DNA from 3 places in the Lentibacillus sp. Marseille-P4043 genome. Region 2 is predicted to be linked to each of the others. Evidence: riboswitches for the same ligand, from Rfam matches in the RefSeq annotation. Region 2 holds a riboswitch; each other region holds the start of a gene.
What was found. Region 2 has a riboswitch for thiamine pyrophosphate ahead of thiW (energy coupling factor transporter S component ThiW). Riboswitches for the same ligand answer to the same signal wherever they lie in the genome.
Positions count from the first base shown of each region.

Region 1: it holds a riboswitch for thiamine pyrophosphate, as region 2 does, so the genes downstream of both, C8270_RS18455 (ABC transporter substrate-binding protein) here and thiW (energy coupling factor transporter S component ThiW) in region 2, are expected to answer to the same signal.
Region 3: it holds a riboswitch for thiamine pyrophosphate, as region 2 does, so the genes downstream of both, thiT (energy-coupled thiamine transporter ThiT) here and thiW (energy coupling factor transporter S component ThiW) in region 2, are expected to answer to the same signal.

Region 1 covers NZ_LT984884.1:3,705,597-3,712,347, reverse strand. Annotated here, with positions in the region: gene C8270_RS20150 (hypothetical protein) at 1-149, opposite strand, end outside; gene C8270_RS20145 (hypothetical protein) at 360-809, shown strand; gene C8270_RS18460 (diphthine--ammonia ligase) at 1,050-1,643, shown strand; TPP riboswitch at 1,711-1,820, shown strand; gene C8270_RS18455 (ABC transporter substrate-binding protein) at 1,972-2,964, shown strand; gene C8270_RS18450 (thiamine-binding protein) at 2,977-3,267, shown strand; gene C8270_RS18445 (ABC transporter permease) at 3,267-4,025, shown strand; gene C8270_RS18440 (ABC transporter ATP-binding protein) at 4,027-4,758, shown strand; gene C8270_RS18435 (TatD family hydrolase) at 4,751-5,536, shown strand; gene C8270_RS20705 (hypothetical protein) at 5,580-5,711, shown strand; gene C8270_RS18430 (PaaI family thioesterase) at 5,760-6,242, opposite strand; gene C8270_RS18425 (spore coat protein) at 6,369-6,751, shown strand, end outside.
Region 2 covers NZ_LT984884.1:503,030-509,780, forward strand. Annotated here, with positions in the region: gene C8270_RS02685 (peptide MFS transporter) at 1-928, shown strand, start outside; TPP riboswitch at 1,092-1,205, shown strand; gene thiW (energy coupling factor transporter S component ThiW) at 1,288-1,776, shown strand; TPP riboswitch at 1,784-1,887, shown strand; gene tenA (thiaminase II) at 1,960-2,649, shown strand; gene thiD (bifunctional hydroxymethylpyrimidine kinase/phosphomethylpyrimidine kinase) at 2,646-3,455, shown strand; gene thiM (hydroxyethylthiazole kinase) at 3,452-4,219, shown strand; gene thiE (thiamine phosphate synthase) at 4,267-4,848, shown strand; gene C8270_RS02715 (MerR family transcriptional regulator) at 4,937-5,677, opposite strand; gene C8270_RS02725 (hypothetical protein) at 5,907-6,419, shown strand; gene C8270_RS02730 (hypothetical protein) at 6,515-6,700, shown strand.
Region 3 covers NZ_LT984884.1:3,249,670-3,256,420, forward strand. Annotated here, with positions in the region: gene C8270_RS16150 (carbon starvation CstA family protein) at 1-1,276, opposite strand, end outside; gene C8270_RS16155 (hypothetical protein) at 1,410-1,778, opposite strand; gene C8270_RS16160 (hypothetical protein) at 1,850-3,271, opposite strand; gene C8270_RS20305 (hypothetical protein) at 3,415-3,561, opposite strand; gene thiT (energy-coupled thiamine transporter ThiT) at 3,712-4,287, opposite strand; TPP riboswitch at 4,406-4,511, opposite strand; gene C8270_RS16170 (M3 family oligoendopeptidase) at 4,577-6,361, opposite strand.

The sequences.
Region 1 (6,751 bases), 3.2 Mb from region 2:
CATTGTCTGGTAAACATTTCATTGTTCTGATGGATGTGATGTAAGTTTATCGAAATGCCACGATATGCACATATCATGGATAAAGCTATGCTTAGATACAAGTAAAGCGGCGAAACATCCCCTGTCAATTGACCTAGCAATTCCAGCATCTGTATTCACCTCCTTTTATTCGATGAATTTAGTGATAACACTTATACGAATCAAAGCCGTATTTGGTTTCAAGTTTTTGTTTAGTTGTCCACTATAATTATAAAATATTTTTGGCTTAATTAACACACTTTCCATATATCGTCATTTATTTCGTCTACAATAAGAAAAGGTCTTCATGTTGTGGGGCACAGCTTGCTGGAGCTGGAAAGTTGTTTTTAACATCGACCCGAATCCGAGAACATCAACCCGAACGAGGAAACATCGACCCGAATCCGAGAACATCGACCCGAACGAGGGAACATCAACCCGAATCCGAGAACATCAACCCGAATTCGAGAACATCAACCCGAATCCGAAAACATCGACCCGAACGAGGGAACATCAACCCGAACGAGGGAACATCAACCCGAATCCGAGAAACATCAACCCGAACGAGGAAACATCGACCCGAACGAGGGAACATCAACCCGAATCCGAGAACATCGACCCGAACGAGGAAACATCGACCCGAACGAGGGAACATCAACCCGAATCCGAGAAACATCAACCCGAATCGAGAATATCAACCCGAACGAGGTAGCATCGACCCGATCAAGATTCTGGTGGGAGAGCAACTTCTTACTTGCATCGCATTATATATCAACTACCAAATCACATAGCAACAAACATTACGAAAAACCGACTAGATTTCGCGCTAAATGTACGGTTGTCTTGAGGAAATCACCAATACGAATGAGGCTGCATGCACATAGAATAAAGTATAAATCGAAACAAGGCTTGTGGAAGATTTATTACAACCCATGAAACCTCCTGGGGAAAGCCAGCTGACCACTGGCTTTCTTTCTTTTAGGGTTGAGTGATATAGTGTAGATAATTAGTAGAAGAAGGAGCCAGTAGATATGAAAATAGCTTTATCATTCAGTGGTGGGAAAGATAGCAGTCTAGCATTATATCGATTGCAACAACAAGGTCATGATGTTTCCTGTCTGATTACAACGATATGGCAGGAAAAACATGAAACAGTCGCGCATGGGGAGAAGCTTGATCGAATTGAAAAGCAGGCTGAACGGATCGGGATTCCCGTTCATTTTATCAAAACAGACTTTACGGAATATACACAGGATTTTGTTCATACGCTACAAGATTTAAAAATGACCTATGAGATTGATAGCGTGGCATTTGGTGACATATACTTAGAAGGGCATCGTGAGTGGGGAGAGCAGGTTGCAGAAAAAGCTGGCGTAGCGCCGATTTACCCGTTGTGGACGGATCAACATAAGGTATTGGATTTATTAAGAGAATTTGTCGCTTCAAAGTTTCAGGCACGGGTTATCAAGGTAGATAATACAAAACTTCCGGAAAGCTGGATAGGCCGACTTGTAGATGAGTCGTTTATTACGGATATTAGCAAGAAGGATGTTTGTCCGCTGGGGGAATCGGGAGAATATCATACAACAGTGTTTGGCGGGCCAATATTTAACGATCCGGTTTGAAAATTATAATTCTTCTTGAAAACGGTATCGTAATGTAGTACCTTATACATGTAAGATCAAAACTAAATAGATTTTGTGGGGGGACCAGTTGAGCTGGTTGAGATTGTATCCGTTAGATACTGACCCTTGGAACCTGATCTGGCTGAAACCAGCGTAGGGAACATCATGTTAAAAGAAAAGGCGAATTTATCTAAAAGAAAAGGTAAATCTTTCTTTTTTTGCATGCACCCCAGGTTTAAAAATGGTGGTGTTTTTTTATTGTCATTTTTACTCTTTTATGCCGGTCATTTTCCTAAACAAAAATTACATACACGATGGAGGTTAGGAAATGAAGAAGCTTTTAATGTTACTTATGCTCACTACCGTTCTTGTGGCATGTAACGGCAACAACGAGTCCAAAAGTGCGGATCAAGATGAGGACACTAAGCAGAAAATAAAGTTCGTCTTGGACTGGACACCAAACACGAATCATACTGGCATTTATGTTGCACAGAAAAAGGGATACTTTAATGACGAGGGACTGGATGTGGAAATTATGATGCCGGGAGAAGTTGGAGCTGATCAGCTTGTCGCGTCAGGTAAGGCCGATTTTGGTGTGGGTGCGCAGGAAAGTATTACGGAAGCACGTGTACAAGGTGTTCCGATCGTTTCCATTGCAGCAGTGATTCAGCATAATACATCTGGTTTTGCCTCACCTAAAGAAAAAGATATCACATCACCGAAAGATTTTGCCGGGAAGACGTATGGTGGTTGGGGTGCGCCAGTTGAGAAGGCTGTTCTTACATCCCTTATGAACCAAGAGAATGCTTCTGCCGATGATGTGGATATTGTCAATATGGGAAACACTGACTTCTTTACGGCAGTGAAACGCGATATTGACTTTGCTTGGATTTATTATGGCTGGACTGGTGTAGAAGCTGAACTGCGCGGTGAGGAGTTAAACATGTTGTACCTAACTGACTACTCGAAAAAACTTGATTATTATACACCTGTTCTTACGACGAATGAACAAACAATTGAGGAAAATCCGGAAACGGTTAAGAAGTTTTTAGCGGCTGTTTCGAAAGGATATAGATTTGCTATCGATAACCCTGACGAAGCGGCTGCTATATTGATAGACGCAGTTCCCGATCTTGATGTGGAACTGGTACAGGCGAGTCAAGAGTGGCTCTCACCAAAATACCAGGATGATGCCGATCGTTGGGGCGAACAGAAACTAGAAGTCTGGGAGAATTATGCAAATTGGATGTACGATAACAATCTATTAGACACACGACTAGATAGCGAAAAAGCTTTTACGAATGAATTTCTACCAAAATAGGAGGTTATTTAAATGGCAAATGCGTTAGTGAGTGTACAAATTATACCAAAGACAAAAAATGGGGAGGATACGATTCCATATGTAGATGCTGCAATAGAAGTTATTGCTCAATCAGGCGTGAAATATGAGGTGAACCCGCTCGAGACAACAATGGAAGGCGATTTGCCGGTGCTTCTATCAATTATCGAAAAAATGAATACAAGGATGACTGAACGCGGGTGTGAAAGTATTATTTCGCAGGTAAAAGTGTTTCATAAACCAGATGGGGCTTCAATGTATGAACTGACGGAGAAATATCGCTAATGAAAGGGATCATTGAAAAAGGATGGAAACCGCTTGTGGTTATCCTCCTTTTGTTCAGTGCATGGGAGCTTTCCAGTATACTATTTGATATACCGGATTGGCTCCTTCCCGCACCATCACAAATTGTTCAAACAGGAATAGAAGGCTGGCCGATGTATCAACATCATTTAGTCTCAACCATTACATTATCGGTTGTTGGTCTTTTGATCGGTGTAAGCGTTGGGATTCTTGTTGCTATTTGTCTGCACCTTGTTTCATTTATACGCGAAGCATTTTTTCCATTGATGATCCTATCACAAAACATCCCGATTATTGTGCTTGCACCGCTCCTCGTTATTTGGTTTGGATTTGGGGTGTTGCCTAAGATAATCGTGATCACATTGGTTTGTTTCTTTCCAGTTGCTGTTGCAGCATTGGATGGGTTTCGGCAAACGGATCGTGATTTGCTTCATTATGCACAAATGGCCGGAGCAAATAAGAGACAGATTTTCACCAAATTGGAAATCCCCAGTGCGTTACCGTCCTTATTTTCCGGGTTAAAAATTTCGGCAACTTATAGTGTAATGGGAGCGGTTATTTCCGAATGGCTTGGTGCGAATGAGGGAATCGGCGTCTATATGACATTGGCCTCATCATCATTTCGGACCGATCGCGTTTTTGTTGCGATATTTTTTGTTATGATTTTGAGTCTCTTGTTCTTTTCGCTGATCGCTTTTCTAGAAAAAAGAATTCTTAGTTGGAAATCAGAGGGGAATTGAGATGGGAAAACTGAAAATCGACAACTTAACAAAATCGTATAACCAAAATGTGATACTAAACGATATATCATTTACCGTACATGAGGGGGAATTTGTTTCCATTTTAGGGCCATCTGGTAGCGGAAAGAGTACATTATTCCATGTTATAGGTGGGATACGTTTTCCTGATTCGGGTACGATTTATTTAGATGATAAGCAGATAAATGGGACAAAAGGGGCTATTAGTTATACACCCCAATCACCGTCATTGCTCCCTTGGCGAAGCATATTGAAAAATGTATTGCTTGGTGCTGAACTAGCTGGGGGAGGAAGTGAAGTGGATGCAATGCGAATGATCGAACGTGCTGGACTAAAGGGGTACGAGCATGCATATCCACACGAACTTTCCGGGGGAATGCAGCAGCGTGCAGCTTTTATCCGCAGCTTGCTAAGTCCACAATCGATTATTTGTTTAGATGAACCATTTTCGGCATTAGACGAGTTCACCCGATTGGAAATGCAAAAGTGGCTATTATCGATTTGGGAGGAAGACAAACGCTCTATTTTGTTTGTAACACATAGTATTGAGGAAGCCATTTATCTTTCTGATCGAGTAATTGTGTTAACTGATAAACCTGCAACAGTGAAAAAAGAAATTTCTATCCCTTTTTCACGTCCTAGGAAAGAAGACATCCTTTTGTCAGAGGAATTTTTGCATTGGAAAAAATTAATCTATCGGGAACTAGGTGAATAATGTGGAGAGTCAGGTTATCGATGCACACATACATTTGGATATGTACGGTGTACCAGATCGAAATAGGTTGTTAAAGGAACTGAAGCACCATCATGTTGCTGCATTAATTGCTGTATCATGTCACTTACAATCCGCCGAAATGAATCTAGAATTTTCCCGGATTGATAAAAGGATTAAACCGGCATTTGGCTACCATCCGGAACAAGAATTACCATCTGATTTAATGTTGGATGAAATCATAGCATTCATGCAGAGAAATCAGGAGGAGATGGTTGCTGTTGGCGAAGTTGGATTGCCATATTATTCACGGCAGAAAAACCCCAATCTTCAAGTAGACCTTTATCTGGAGATCCTGGAATTGTTTATTCAGCAAGCTGTGACGTTAGATAAGCCAATTGTTTTGCATGCTGTGTATGATGATGCGCCACTTGTCTGTGATTTATTGGAAAAGCATTCAGTGAAAAAGGCTCATTTTCACTGGTTTAAAGGTGATTATAAAACAATTGAGCGTATGCAGCAAAATGGTTATTACATTTCCATTACGCCAGATGTATTGTATGAACGGGAAATCCAGCAGCTTGTTAAACACTACCCTTTATCAAACATGATGGTAGAGACGGATGGGCCTTGGCGGTTTAAGGGGCCTTTCATGGGTGAAAAAACACATCCAAAAATGATTCATCAATCCGTCGCTAAAATTGCGGAGTTGAAGGGATTGAATGTAGAGGAAGTTTATTGTCGTTTATATGAAAATACGAGTCAGTTTTATTGTGTGTGAATAGCTGGAAAAATCCTCTGTCAAACAAGAAGTGGCTGTAACAGTGGATCAGCAATTTATTACTGCTAAAGGACCGGCCTATGTGGAGTTTGCCGTTCAGGTGATTAATGCTTTAGGGCTTTTTGAATCTGGCGAAGAGGAAGAAACGCTCGCCTATTTTAAAAATCAGGCTTGACCTGAAAAAGAGTTGTATGATTAATAGGCTCATACAACTCTTTTCACATTACTTTTCCAAAAACGTACTTGGCATCACAACTGCGACAACTTCTCCTTTGGCACAAACTTTTCCCTCAGCAAAAACTTCCGTATGTACCTTCCATTTCTTTGGATGGACTTCTTCAATTGTTCCAACTGCTTTTAACGGTGTGCCGTGTGGTGTTGGTTTGATGAAGTCGACGTGTAGTGAGCCTGTTACGAATCGTGGTGGCTCCACACCGTCACCTGGTTCATGTCCGTTTTTCCGGTGCAGTGCAAGGGAAGCTGAACCGGTTCCATGGCAGTCAATTAGGGAGGCGATTAAGCCGCCGTAGACAAAGCCGGGTAATGCTGTATGTTCTGGACGTGGTGTATAAATTGTGACGGTATTTTCCCCATCCCACCCGGTTCGGAAGTGGTAGCCATCTTCATTCAATCTTCCACAGCCATAACACCATGAGAAGTCTTCTGGATATTCATCTTGGACTGCTTTTTCTACTGTATCTGTCATTATTACTCCCCCTTTTCAGAATATTATATCATAAAATATTCCGGTGAAATAGGTTGCTGTCTTATACAACTGAAAGGCATCTATCATAGGTTAGTAGTGTACCTATCAAGGAAAGGGGCTTTTTATATGAGACATCAACATGGACCACACTGCGGGTGCCCTAAACAAATTGTGCATCCGGTAAAGCATAATTGTGTTCATCATTGCACAGAGAGTGTGGTAGAACACGTTCATCCTTCTCATACGACTGTTATGAATCATCATTTAGTAAAGAATAAGCATGTATTTCCACATTCTACGTCAGTGCAAAATACAGAGGATTGTGTAGATGAATATGGTGGGTCATTTAATTATCCACCACAAGCTTCGATGGGATTTGGACCAGGAAACCAAGTTGCAGGCGCGATGTCCCCGGGTAATTTCGGAATGGAGCAAGGAAATAACCAAGTTGCAGGTGCAATGAACCACGGCAATCCTGGCATGGGACACTGTGGTCAACCACCAATGGG
Region 2 (6,751 bases):
TAGTTTAGCGGCAATCGGGATGTTTGTCGGTCTAATTATTTTTATCTTTACAAAGGGAAAATATCTTGGCCCTGCAGGATCGACTGTTCCAAACCCGCTATCAGAATCAGAGAAAAAAACTGTATTTAAGCGATTTGGCATTGGGGCAATCATTGTTATTCTATTGGGAGCAATCACTATCCCAACCGGCATCTTAACGATTAACGGATTTACAATGATTGTAAGTATACTAGGGATTATTATACCTACTTGCTATTTCATCGTTATGTACCGCAGTAAGAAAACGACTGAAGTGGAACGATCTCGTTTACTGGCATATATACCAATGTTTATTGCTGCTATTATGTTTTGGGCGATTCAAGAGCAAGGTTCGATTATTTTAGCACGTTTTGCTGATCAGCGAACCGATCTGAGTTTAGCAGGTTTTGAGATTCAATCTTCCTGGTTCCAGTCATTGAATCCTCTATTTATCGTTCTTTTAGCGCCTGTATTTGCTTGGCTTTGGATTAGATTAGGAAAAAGCCAACCATCAACACCGAAGAAGTTTTCATTTGGTCTATTTTTTGCCGGACTATCTTTTCTCGTGATGATTGTACCTGCCATCATTAATGGAACAGATACGCTTGTCAATCCGTTATGGTTAGTATTAAGCTTCTTCCTAGTTGTTATTGGAGAATTATGTTTATCACCGGTTGGCTTATCAGCGACTACAAAACTTGCACCAGCTGCATTTTCAGCGCAAACGATGAGTCTATGGTTCCTATCCAATGCGTCAGCACAGGCTATCAATGCCCAAATTGTAAAACTATATTCTCCGGATACAGAAATTCTATATTTCGGTATCATCGGTGGAATTTCAATCTTACTAGGTTTTATTCTATTTGCTGCATCTAAGAAAATTCACGTGTTCATGCGAGGGATTAACTAAACGTAATTTAAGAAAAGGGTTGCTCCAAACTGTCATTGTTGGTTTTGGAGCAGCCTTTTTTCTTTTAAATGCGTAGAGAGAAAAATTTAAATATTGTCATAGACTGGTGACAAATGGAAGTACCTTTGTTAAGATAAGAATCAACAAGCAAATTTTATAATAGTTCAACTACTAGGGGGGCCCAAAATTGTGGGCTGAGAGGAAGGCCGAACTGCTTTCCGACTCTTATGGACCTGATCTGGTTAATACCAGCGGAGGGAAGTAGTGAGTGGCATTATGTCCATAAACGAATCCCATACTAAGCTAGGTCCTTTTATCAGGATCTAGCTTTTTTATTTTTATTAGAAAGGGGGAAATAAATGAATCGAACGCGTTTACTAACAACAATGGCAGTTTTTGTAGCCATTGGAACGATTGGAGCACAAATTCTATGGTTTCCAGCAGGCGTTGCCAAAGCTTACCCTGTACAACACGCGGTCAACGTCATGGCGGCAATCATGCTTGGTCCAGCTCCAGCTGTTATGATCGCCTTTATGATTGGGGTGCTCCGAAATTTGCTTGGACTTGGTACACTATTAGCATTTCCTGGCGGGATGATTGGTGCTTTTCTGGCAGGGTATCTTTATAAAAAATTTGGCAAAAAGGTATGGGCTGCACTTGGAGAATTCATTGGGACTGGAATTGTTGGTTCCTTGTTTGCCGTACCATTGGCCAACTTTTTAATGGGAAGTTCAGTTGGTGCATTATTCTTTTTCCCATCATTTCTAGTAAGCAGTGGAACAGGCGCATTGATCGGCTGGGTAATAGCTGTTCGCTTGAAACAACGACAAGTATTACAAAATATTTAGTATTATGAAGAACTACTAGGGGCGCTAGAATAGCTGAGAATAGGAATATTCCTTAGTCCCTTGGAACCTGATCTGGTTAATACCAGCGGAGGGAAGTGGTCGAGAGGAAAAAATATGTACCTCTCTATTTATCTACTTTTCTATTCCCTTAGTAGCTTCCTAAAAATTCGAGGAGGCATGACAATGACATTTTCACAAAATCTTAGAGAAGAAAATAACGATATTTTTCAAGCAATTTTTAACCATCCATTTGTACAGGGGATCGGCAAAGAAAATGTGCCTAAAAAAGCATTAGCACATTATATTAAAGCAGACTTTGAGTACTTAAACGCATTTATCAACGTTTATGGAATCGCGATATCAAAGGCAAACAATCGTAAAGATATGTCCTTTTTTAACGAACAAATCCGGTTTGTACTGCACAGCGAAATCCATCCTCACCACAACTTTTGTGAGGCAATCGGGGTTGAGTATGACGAGCTTCAAGGGTATCCATTACCACCTACTGCAGATCATTACATGAAACATATGATGTATCATGCACAAATGGGTAGTTTACCTGAAATAATCTGTGCATTACTCCCTTGTCCATGGACATATCTCGAAATTGGTAAGGAATTAATGAAAACATATAAACCATCTAAAAATCATGCGTTTTATCCATGGATTAACTTTTATGCTGAGGAAAGCATGGAAAAAACCACGACAGAAATGCGAACCCGTTTAGATGAATTGGCAGATCAGTCCTCAAGTAAAGATATCGGGCGAATGAAAGAAGCATTCCGCAAAAGCTGCCAATTGGAATTAGCCTTTTGGGATATGGCATACACGTGTGAAGCGTGGCCAGGAGAAAGACTGGTGACACACCAATGACCCAAACACCTTGTGCACTCACAATTGCTGGCACTGATCCAAGTGGTGGGGCAGGCATTCAGGCTGATTTAAAAACATTCCAGGAATTCACATGCTACGGTATGTCTGTGATTACATCAGTTGTTGCGCAAAACACAACTGGCGTCCAGGACGTTCACCATCTCCCTATTAAAATGATTGTGCAACAACTCGATTCCGTTATTTCGGATATCCCATTTCAAGCATTTAAAACGGGAATGATTGCGAATATCGACATAATGGATGCAATAGCCAGGAAGATTTCACATTTATCCGTTCCTTTTGTCATGGACCCTGTAATGGTTGCATCCAGTGGTGATTCATTAATCACAGCAGATGCCCGAGACTATTTGCGTGATGAGCTTCTACCCAGGACAACGTTAGTAACACCAAATGTTCCAGAGGCAGAATATATTATCGGAGAGACTATTAAAACGATCGACGATTTACAACAGGCTGCTGAACAAATCGTGATTAATTACGGTGCTGAAGCTGCCCTCGTTAAGGGAGGTCATTTAGCTGGGGAAGCAACTGACTATTTATATGACGGAAAAGAAATGTACCGCTTCTCTTCTGAACGAATTGAAACAAAAAATATACATGGAACAGGCTGCACGTATTCTGCTGCAATAACGGCATTATTGAGTAAAGGTTTTTCTTTACCAGAATCCGTAAAAAGAGCAAAACATTATGTAACTGCTGCAATCCGCCATTCTTTTTCAATCGGACATGGCAGTGGACCAACAAATCACTGGGCAACACGATTAGAGGAGGTTAACAAGCAATGAACAGTAACATCATTAAAGAGGTTAGGGATAAACGTCCGCTCATTCACCATTTAACGAACCAGGTTGTCATGAACTTTACGGCTAATGGTTTATTATCCTTTGGTGCAACACCGGCCATGGCTAAAGCGGAGGAAGAAGCAGGCGACATGGCATCGATAGCGGATGGAGTACTGATTAACATTGGTACCATCACACCATCTGAGGTTTCCGCCATGATTCAAGCTGGAAAAGCCGCCAACGAAAAGGGAATACCAGTAGTACTTGATCCAGTTGGTGTCGCCTCAACGCCATTTCGGGATGATGCTGTAAAACGAATACTAAGCGTAGTCAAGCCTACAGTTATTAAAGGTAATGCGGGTGAAATGGCCCATCTTGTCCAAATACCTTGGGAGACGAAGGGACCTGACTCCGTTGGTGAGGGAAATACTGCAGAAGTTGCTGCCAAGGTTGCTGAAACTTATCAGACCGCTGCTGTTGTTACCGGGGAGACAGATATTATTTGTACGGGGAACCATTTGGAACAAAATCAGACTGGACACCCATTTCTTACTAAAATTACAGGAGCAGGATGTTTACTCGGTTCAATTTTGGCAGCGTGCCTTACAACCAATGAACCAATCGAACAACAAGCCTTCACCGCTGTAGAATTTTATGGACTGGCTGCCGAATATGCGATCAAATACTCCGAAGTTACTGGTCCTGGAACATTTCTACCTCGTTTCATTGACGCTCTGTCGCTTGAGATTGATGAATTAGGGAGGTGAAGCAGGTGAACCAAACATTTAGCCAGAATTTGAGAAAGTATCTCATTATGGGTAGTCAAAATTGCGAACATGACCCTGTTGAAATACTCCAATCAGCAATTTCAGCTGGAATTACTGCCTTTCAATTCCGTGAAAAAGGCGAAGGGGCATTAAAAGGAAATGAAAAATTGAGATTAGGACATAAACTTCGTGAGGTTTGTACACAATATCATATTCCATTTATTGTTAATGATGATATAGAACTTGTATATTCTCTTGAGGCAGACGGGATTCATGTTGGACAAGAAGATAAATCCGTTGAGGAATTACGTCGGCTTTTTCCTCATAAGATAATTGGACTTTCCGTATCAAATTTGCATGAAGTATCAACAAGTCCTATTCAAATGGTTGACTATATAGGTGCCGGGCCGGTTTTTAATACTACTTCAAAACCAGATGCCAAATTCGCTGTAGGATTAGAGTGGATTACAACATTAAGAGAACGATTTCTCGACTTACCAATCTGCGGTATAGGCGGTATTACAACACAAAACTCTGCATCTGTAATCGAGGCGGGTGCTAATGGTGTAGCTGTTATATCAGCTATAACAAAGGCAAAAAATATTGAAAAAGCAGTGGGAAATTTATAGATTTAAATACGTAACTTTCCAGAAGTGCAAGAAACACAGCACCTTTCCTAAAAGGCGCTGTGTTTCCACATTACTTCCATAGTAAAAGTTATTTCTTATTTTTATCTGCGTAAACCGCCATCGCATCACGCATAAATACAGCTAAGCCTTCGCCGAACTGATCAATATTTTTTGTGAAACGGTCATCTTCAACATACATTTGACCGAGTCCCTTGAATGCATCCAATGAATAGGTACCAACCTTATTCAAATAGTTAAACCTCAGCTCAATATTTTCTTGAGCTATACCTGATTCAGGTGGTTCATGACGAATTTCGGCAAGTTTTCTATACAATGCATTAAACTCATCTTCTAAAGTCTTCTGATCGCCCTTAGACATGTTACCCACTTTTGCATTTGACTCATTGACAGCTTTATCACCCCAGCGATCACGAGCTTCTTGTTCATATGGGTTACGGCTGAAGTCAAAGCCTTCAAATCTTTCTTTAGCTGACATATCAATTTCCCCTTTCGAGTGCTGAATCGTTTTATCAATCGTCGAAATCATTTGGTCAAGACGGCTTCTTTTTTCAAGTAACATTTTACGATGTAACTTTAAAGCCTCTTTCCGATCAAATGATGGACTACTGATTATTTCCTTTATTTTTTTTAAAGGGAAGCCAATTTCTTTAAAAAACAAAATCTGTTGTAATGCTTCCAAATCGCTATCGGAATACAGACGATAGCCAGATTCTGTTGTACTTTCTGGAGTTAGTAATCCAATTTCATCATAATGATGTAGTGTGCGCACACTAATTCCAACTAAATCTGCAACCTCTTTCACCTTCATTGTGACTGGCAACCTCCCTTTAATGATTACTATAAAGTATGACGTAACGTTAGAGTCAACACACAAAGGAAAAATTCTACCAACAAAAAAACACCATCTAAATCATTTAAAAAGTCCAATTGTATTATAAATGCCTATACCAAGCTAGACGATTATCCATACAGTAAAGGGAAAGGTCTTTATGATGTTATCAAAAAGATCATTAAATGATAGGGAGGAAATGATCATAATGAATTACTATCAGCAACCATATAATCAAGTTGATGAAAGGCAGCAATTTAATATTCCAGGACTATTTGATTTTTTCACTGGAGGGGGAAATCAATCGTATTTTCCTGGTGCAGGGCCAGGAGGCAGCCCAGGTTTTCCCGGAGGTGGACACTTTCCCGGAGGACAGCATGGCTTCCCAGGCGGAGAACAATACGGACCCCCTGGTTGGGGACAGCCTAGCTTCCCTGGAGGACAGGGATTTCCTGGGGATGGTCAATCTGCTAGTGCTCCTACAACCCCTCCACCATCTTTTACTCCCGAGAAGCCGCAATTTCAAACATTTGCAGTAGATCCAGGTGCGATTCGCGGATGTCTCTACCGTTTCACATATGTTTGGTTAAATCGGAATTCTTTTTGGTTTTTCCCAGTCTATGTAGGCAGAGATTCAGTCGCAGGTTTTAGATGGTATGGTAATAGGTGGTCCTACTTCGGAGTAGATCTAGACAGAGTTCAGTCTTTTCAATGCTTTTAGACCTGCGAACTAAGCTAACCTTTAGGCTTTAGACAAACGGCCATCCAAACGCAATCCCTCTTTGCCACATAATCTAAAGGGAAGGAGGGATTACCATGTATCAATTAGCTTTACTGTATTTAGCTTGTGTTTTAGCCGGGTTCGGACTAGCTAACCTTCCAACTTCAGCTGTTATAACCCCTGAAATAGCTAATTTTTTCGAGGTGATTGGCGGAATATCCATGGCTGTATTTGCCATAGCCGTACTATATCTCGGAGTCAAAACCCTATTTCGAAAATAAATCGAGTGACGAGGCTGATAACCATAGCCTCGTTTCTCATACTTAGCTGAA
Region 3 (6,751 bases), 2.7 Mb from region 2:
GCCGTACAGAAGTATCCAACGATGTAGCGGCAAAGCTAACAACAATTACAGAAACAATTGTTGCTGCCACATCAGCTGGGATCATTAAGCCCGTTGCTAATTTACTCGCACCTTCAACAAATACATTTAATCCTGCTCCATTAGCTGCTGTAAAACTACTATAGGTTGCTAAAAATTCATCCGTATTGGCAAAGAATGTAACAACGGCAATAATGGCGATTAACGCTAATGCTCCTTCACCAACTGCACCTAAATAACCAACCATCCGTGCATCCGTTTCTTTGTTTAATTGCTTTGACGATGTACCGGATGATACAAGTCCATGGAATCCAGAAATAGCTCCACATGCAATCGTAATAAACAATAATGGGAACCAAGAAACATCGGTATCCACGTTGGTTGCTGGTGCCGTTATATCTGGATTCATGAAAATTAATCCTAAATAAAGAATGGCTAGACCAACAATTAGCTGATGTGAATTAATAAAGTCACGTGGCTGTAGCAATTTCCAAACTGGCATTGTCGAAGCAATATATACATATACCATTAAAATAATAATCCAAATAAAAAATGCTGATGAAACGGCACCCAAACCAAATAGCCCTGCGCCATTTTCTCCACCCATGTATTGAACTAAATCAATCTGCAGAAAATCTACCTTACTAGCTATTACCGCAGTGAGGTACATAATAGCTAAAGCGATTAAAGATGGTACAAGCATTTTTTGTTTTCGTTTGTATACATTATAGCCAATCCAGATTGCTAGCGGAATTTGAATAAATACCGGTAAAACACTAGCCGGAAATGAAACAAACAAATTCGCAATAACCCAGGCAAACACAGCGTTTACCATTAAAACGAGGATAAGAATTATAAATAAAAACAAGATTTTCGCTCGCTGTCCAATCAATTTGTTTGCAAGTGTACCGATTGATTGACCTTTGTTACGGACTGATAACACAAGCGTCCCAAAATCATGAACACCTGCAGCAAACACCGTTCCCAAAATAACCCATAAAAACGCTGGGACCCAACCCCAATAAACTGCTATAGCTGGTCCAACAATTGGTGCTGCACCTGCAACAGATGTAAAATGGTGCCCCCAAAGCACAAATTTATTGGTAGGAACAAAATCAACACCATCTTCATAGGTGTGTGCCGGTGTTTCATAATTCGGGTCCAAACGAAAAATTTTCTCAGCAACAAATTTGGAATAATACCGATAGCCTAATGCAAACACAATAATACCAATAATCGCAACCAAAATACCGCTCATTAATTCAACCTCCCTCATTTTATTTAGATAAGTCCTGTGTCCTACTAAAAAATATGTGAAAACTCTTTATATTAGTACAAATATAACTGATAATTTTGAATATGTAAATATTTCAGTGAGGATTGTTTAATTATTATTGGAAGAGGTTCACTGGATCGGAATGATAGTTTGTTATCGCACGATTTTTCTGCTCTCGGGCCGATGTTCTCGCTCTCGGGCTGATGTTCTCGCTCTCGGGCTGATGTTTCTGCTCTCGGGTTGATGTTTCTGCTTTCGGGCTGATGTTCTCGCTCTCGGGCCGATGTTTCTGTTCTCGGGTTGATGTTTCTGCTCTCGGGTTGATGTTTCTGTTCTCGGGCTGATGTTCTCGCTCTCGGGCTGATGTTTCTGTTCTCGGGCTGATATTCCTGCTTTCGGGCTGATGTTTCTGTTCACGGGTCGATGTTTCTGCTTTCGGGCTGATGTTTCTGCTTTCGGGTTGATGTTTCTGCTTTTGCGCCAATATTCCCCCAGCGTCCGCACTACAAAAAGTGCCTACGGACAAATCGTAGGCACTTTTCGCGTCAGGATTATTTACAAGATAAACACAGCAAGCAATGTGGAGATAACGAGTCCGAGCATGACTGGAACAAAGTTTTTTCGAACCAAATCCATAACGGAAACACCGCAAAAACCAGCAATTGCAATTAAAGAGGACCAAGCTACAATTGTTCCTCCACCAGTCCAGATGGAACCCATTTGCCCGATTGCTGCAAGCGTGCTAGAATCAATCGCACTACTATCCAATGATGCTGCAAGTGCACCTGTCAAAGGTAATCCGGAAAAACCGGAGCCATCTAATCCGGTAATAATACCAATAATTAATACACTAAGCGCAGCAAGCAGGGCACTTTGTGGTAGAAATTCCTGTGTTGATTGAACAAGATCAAACAAAAATGCTGGCGGATTTTCGTCTATCCCTAAAATACTACCGGAAAAGTCAGAACTTCCTAAAAAGAAGAAACCTGCAATTGGGATAACTGGCCCCATTGCTTTAAAGGCGAAAACAAATCCATCCGTGATATGGTTGCTAATATAATCAAGTGCATGTTGTTTGCCAAATGCTACGGTTGATAAAAGCAGGAGAATTACAGCAACTCCTCCGACAAATGCTGCCCCATCTCCACCCTCAAAACCCGTCATTCTTCCTGACATCAATTTTGCGGACATCATATATACGACTACAGCCAGCAAAGCAATTGGAACAATGATCGAAAATAGTTTACTCCAAATTGTGAGATGAGCGGATTTTGCTTCGTTTTTTGATTCTGATACAGTTTCCAATGCTTCTAAATCTTGTTGTATTAATTCACTATCTTTAGAACGAATTGATTTTCGATACAACAAATAAGCGGCAGCAATTGCGATTCCACCAGTAATAAGTGAAAGCAATAATGCCTGGTCAGCAACAACCCCAACTTCAATCCCCGCAGACTTGGCTGATAAGCTGGGAGCGACCTGCACAATGTAGTCAGAAGAAAGTGCCATCCCTTGCCCAGCAATTGCTACCGCTACCGCCGCTGTAATAGCTGGTAATCCTGCACGCACTGCCGCAGGAACAAGAAGCGCACAAATTAATGGAACAGCTGGTGTTGGCCAGAAAAATAAGGAAATAACATACGTTACAGCGATAAGGACAAAAAATGAAACATGTCCATTAACCATCATCTTCTGAATCGGTTGTATCATCCTCCGATCTGCTCCAAGATCACGTAACGAATGCAATAGCGCCAACATAAATGTGATGATTAGAAAAATACTAAAGAGCTCTTTTGCAGCAACCAAGTTCGCATTAAAAATGGAAGTGAAACCGTCAATAAGACTACCATTGTACACCCAAGCAATGACAAACGTTCCAAGTAATGTAGGAAGTACAACGCCACGTTTAAAAATCATTGTCAAAATAATAATCAGTGTAAATAATCCATATAACCAATGCGATATCGTAAGTTCCACATGAACCTTCCTTTCTCCTTACGTGTGCTATAGCCTATGCAAATCGGTAATAGGGAGTGAGAAAAAAGGAAGGTTCATAAAAAACAATTTGCTTTTGACACTGGTATAAAATAGTGAATTAAATTAAAAACGAACAAACGAGCTTACGCCTGTTTGTCCGTTTCAGAATCCACCTTTTCAGCACAGCGATTACATAATAAATTACCATCTATTTGTTCACCATCAAAAAAGCCATTTTCACAATAAACAGCTTTTCCGCATGATTGACATTCACCAATTAATTCCCGCAAGATTATCACCCCTATTTTCAGTATACTCAAAAAATATGCACTTCGCAAAAATAGAGGTATGCATAAATTATTCATTTTTTCCGAAAACAAAAGCCGTACCAACTAAAGACAGTGGTACGACCTAACATATCGTGAGCGGAAAGCTAATGTTTATGCAGTTGCACTTAATAGTGTTCTTGGCTGTTTATGAAACAAGAAAAACACAGCGATTGTACAGATAATGAACGACGGAACAATGTATGAGATATTATATAGCAATGAATAAATCCAGACATTCATGCCGTCAACTGCTGATTCAAAAAATACGACTCCCGCAGCAAAATGGGCAATAAAACGCAACATGGAACCAAGAAGGACACCAGTTAAAATATATGTTATAGATGTCGCTGTATTACCTTCCTTAACTGCACGCTGAATTGGCTTCGCAAAAATACCAGCAAAACCGATTACGGTAAAAGCAACCGCATAATCAAGCAGACCTTGCCAAAAGTACAATATATACCCTGTTCCTAATGCTACCTGTAAAACACCCCATAGAAATCCAGATAATAATCCACCTTTTAGCCCCCAACGAAAGGCGACAATGAATACCGGTATCATCGCCAATGAAATCGATCCGCCTTGAGCCCAGATTTTAAAAGATAAAAATGGAGCAAGATCTAACGCTAATGCTAACGCTGTAAAAATCGCAACCTCAATTAAAAACAATGTACGTTTTTCCTTCAATCAAATGACCTCCCCTTCTAGTAGACTTAGGAATCTACCAGCGAAAATTTTGAACACAAAAAAAGCAATGTCAAAGGGGAAGCTTCCTGATGGGGAATCCGCTCACATTGCTTTTATACCATCAAAAAAGCTACCATCCCTACGCTAGTATTAACTAACAGGTTCAAAGGGTAAGAACAGCACAGTGTTCACTCTCAGCCAAATGGGCTCCCCCTGTAGACTTTTATTTTTATGCTTTTTTCGTTACCTGTATTATAACGTATTCACCAACTAGTAGCAACGCTGAAATCTAAAGTGCCAGAAACTCCTCAACATCCTTCACACATAAATTGATGGCGTTTTCCCAGAAATCTGGTTTTGTTAAATCAACTCCCAAATGTTTTTCCGCTAAGTCTTCAACGGTCATTTTTCCGGTGTCGCGAAGCAGTGCAATATAATCCTCTTCAAAACTACTACCTTTTTCAAGTGCATGTGCATAGATTCCGAGACTAAACAAATAGCCGAACGTATATGGAAAATTATAAAATGGTGTTCCCGTGATGTGAAAATGCAGTTTAGACGCCCAGAAATTCGGATCGTACGTATCTAACGCATCGCAATACGCCTCTTTTTGTGCCTCCACCATTAATTCATTCAGTCTTGGTACTGGAACCATTCCTTGTTTTCTTTCTTCATAAAATCGCTGTTCAAAAAGGAATCGGGCATGAATATTCATGAAAAAGGCAACACTTCGTTGAATTTTATCTTCCAGCACGGATTGCTTTTCTACTTTGCTTTTCGCGTTCTTCACCGATGCATCAGCAATAATCATTTCCGCAAACGTTGATGCCGTTTCTGCTACATTCATTGCATACCCCTGATTCAACCCATTCACATCATTCATGACATGTTGATGGTAAGCATGGCCTAATTCATGGGCAAGGGTAGCAATATTAGATGATGTCCCGGAATAAGTCATAAAAATACGTGTCTGTTCACTATCCGGAAAACTTGTGCAGAATCCTCCTGGACGTTTTCCGGCACGATCTTCCGCTTCGATCCAACGATTATCAAAAGCCATACGGGCAAAATCAGCCATTTTTGGACTAAAGTTTTGGAAATTCTCGACGATAAAATTGGCCCCTTCCGTATAGCTAGAAGTTTCCACTTTTTCGGTTAGGGGTGCCCCGATGTCATACATACTTAGTTTTTCTAATCCTAACAATTCTGCTTTCCTTTGCAAATAAGCAACAAATGTCTGTTTATGGTTCGTAATTGCACCCCACATGGCATCTAATGTTTCCTTTTTCATCCGATTAATCGCTAATGGTTCTTTTAAAACGTCCTGCCAATCACGATGTTTATAGGTTTGCAAACGAAATCCTGCCAAATGATTTAATGTTTGACCAAATAAGTTGGCATTTTCCGACCATGCGTCCCCCAGTTTATCGAATACATGCTGACGTACAGTTCGATCTGGATTACCCAATTTATTTGCTGCTTGTCCTACAGAATATGCTGTAACTTCTCCATCCTCTTCAATCGCTACATTCATATTTCCAACAACTGTTTCATACATTTGTCCCCAGCCATGATACCCATCTACCGCGAGATCATTAATTAGCACTTCTTGATCTGCTGATAACAGGTCTTTCGCCTTCTCCCTGTTTTCATCCAGGACAAAAGCAACTTCCTCTATATTTGGTTGTTTAAGCAACTCACTCCATGTTTGATCATCAATTGAGACTAATTTTTGTTCAAAATTTGTTTTAATCGCATCCATTTTCGCTTTTAACTCACTGCGTTTTCCAACTAAAACACTAGCCTTTTCATCTTTTACATCTTGTGCACTTAAACAACTAACAAAAGCAAAGGCTTCCCGTAGTTTTTTCATTGTGTGTTCAAGTCCATCAACAATGCTTTCTAACAAAGCCATATTGACATTTTTCTTAGCAGGTATGAAATCGTTAACTTTACCAGCTAAGTACTCCATCTCACGCTCTAACGTTGTAACATATGTATGAAAAGCTTCTGACTCACTCCCACCTGGAAAAATCACATCAAGGTCCCAAGTAGGTTTATATGTAGTTTGCATCAAATCTCTCCCTTTATAATAATTCTTACTTATTTCATTATAACGAAAAGTAAGTAAATGGTCAGCATATTAGACTGAAAAAAGAAATATTTTAAAATTCCTTCCTGCCGCAATTGACAGGAAGGCTCAAGGTTCCCTAACTATTCATTTCCTGTGATCTCAACTTTCGCACTGATAAAATAAGATCAAACAGTTAGCTGAGGGTTCTACCAAGCCACATTCTACCACTTCACTAGTCCGGGTGAGTGGAGGGTGGTGACTCCTCGAAAAAGAAAAGCACTTTTTCTCACGAAGATGTATCGCTGACGTAGCCTTCCTTGTCCTGCGGGAACAATGGTTTTCGGTGGGGCGAGTTAGCGCAGCCCCAGCACGTGTCCAAAGACCTCGCAG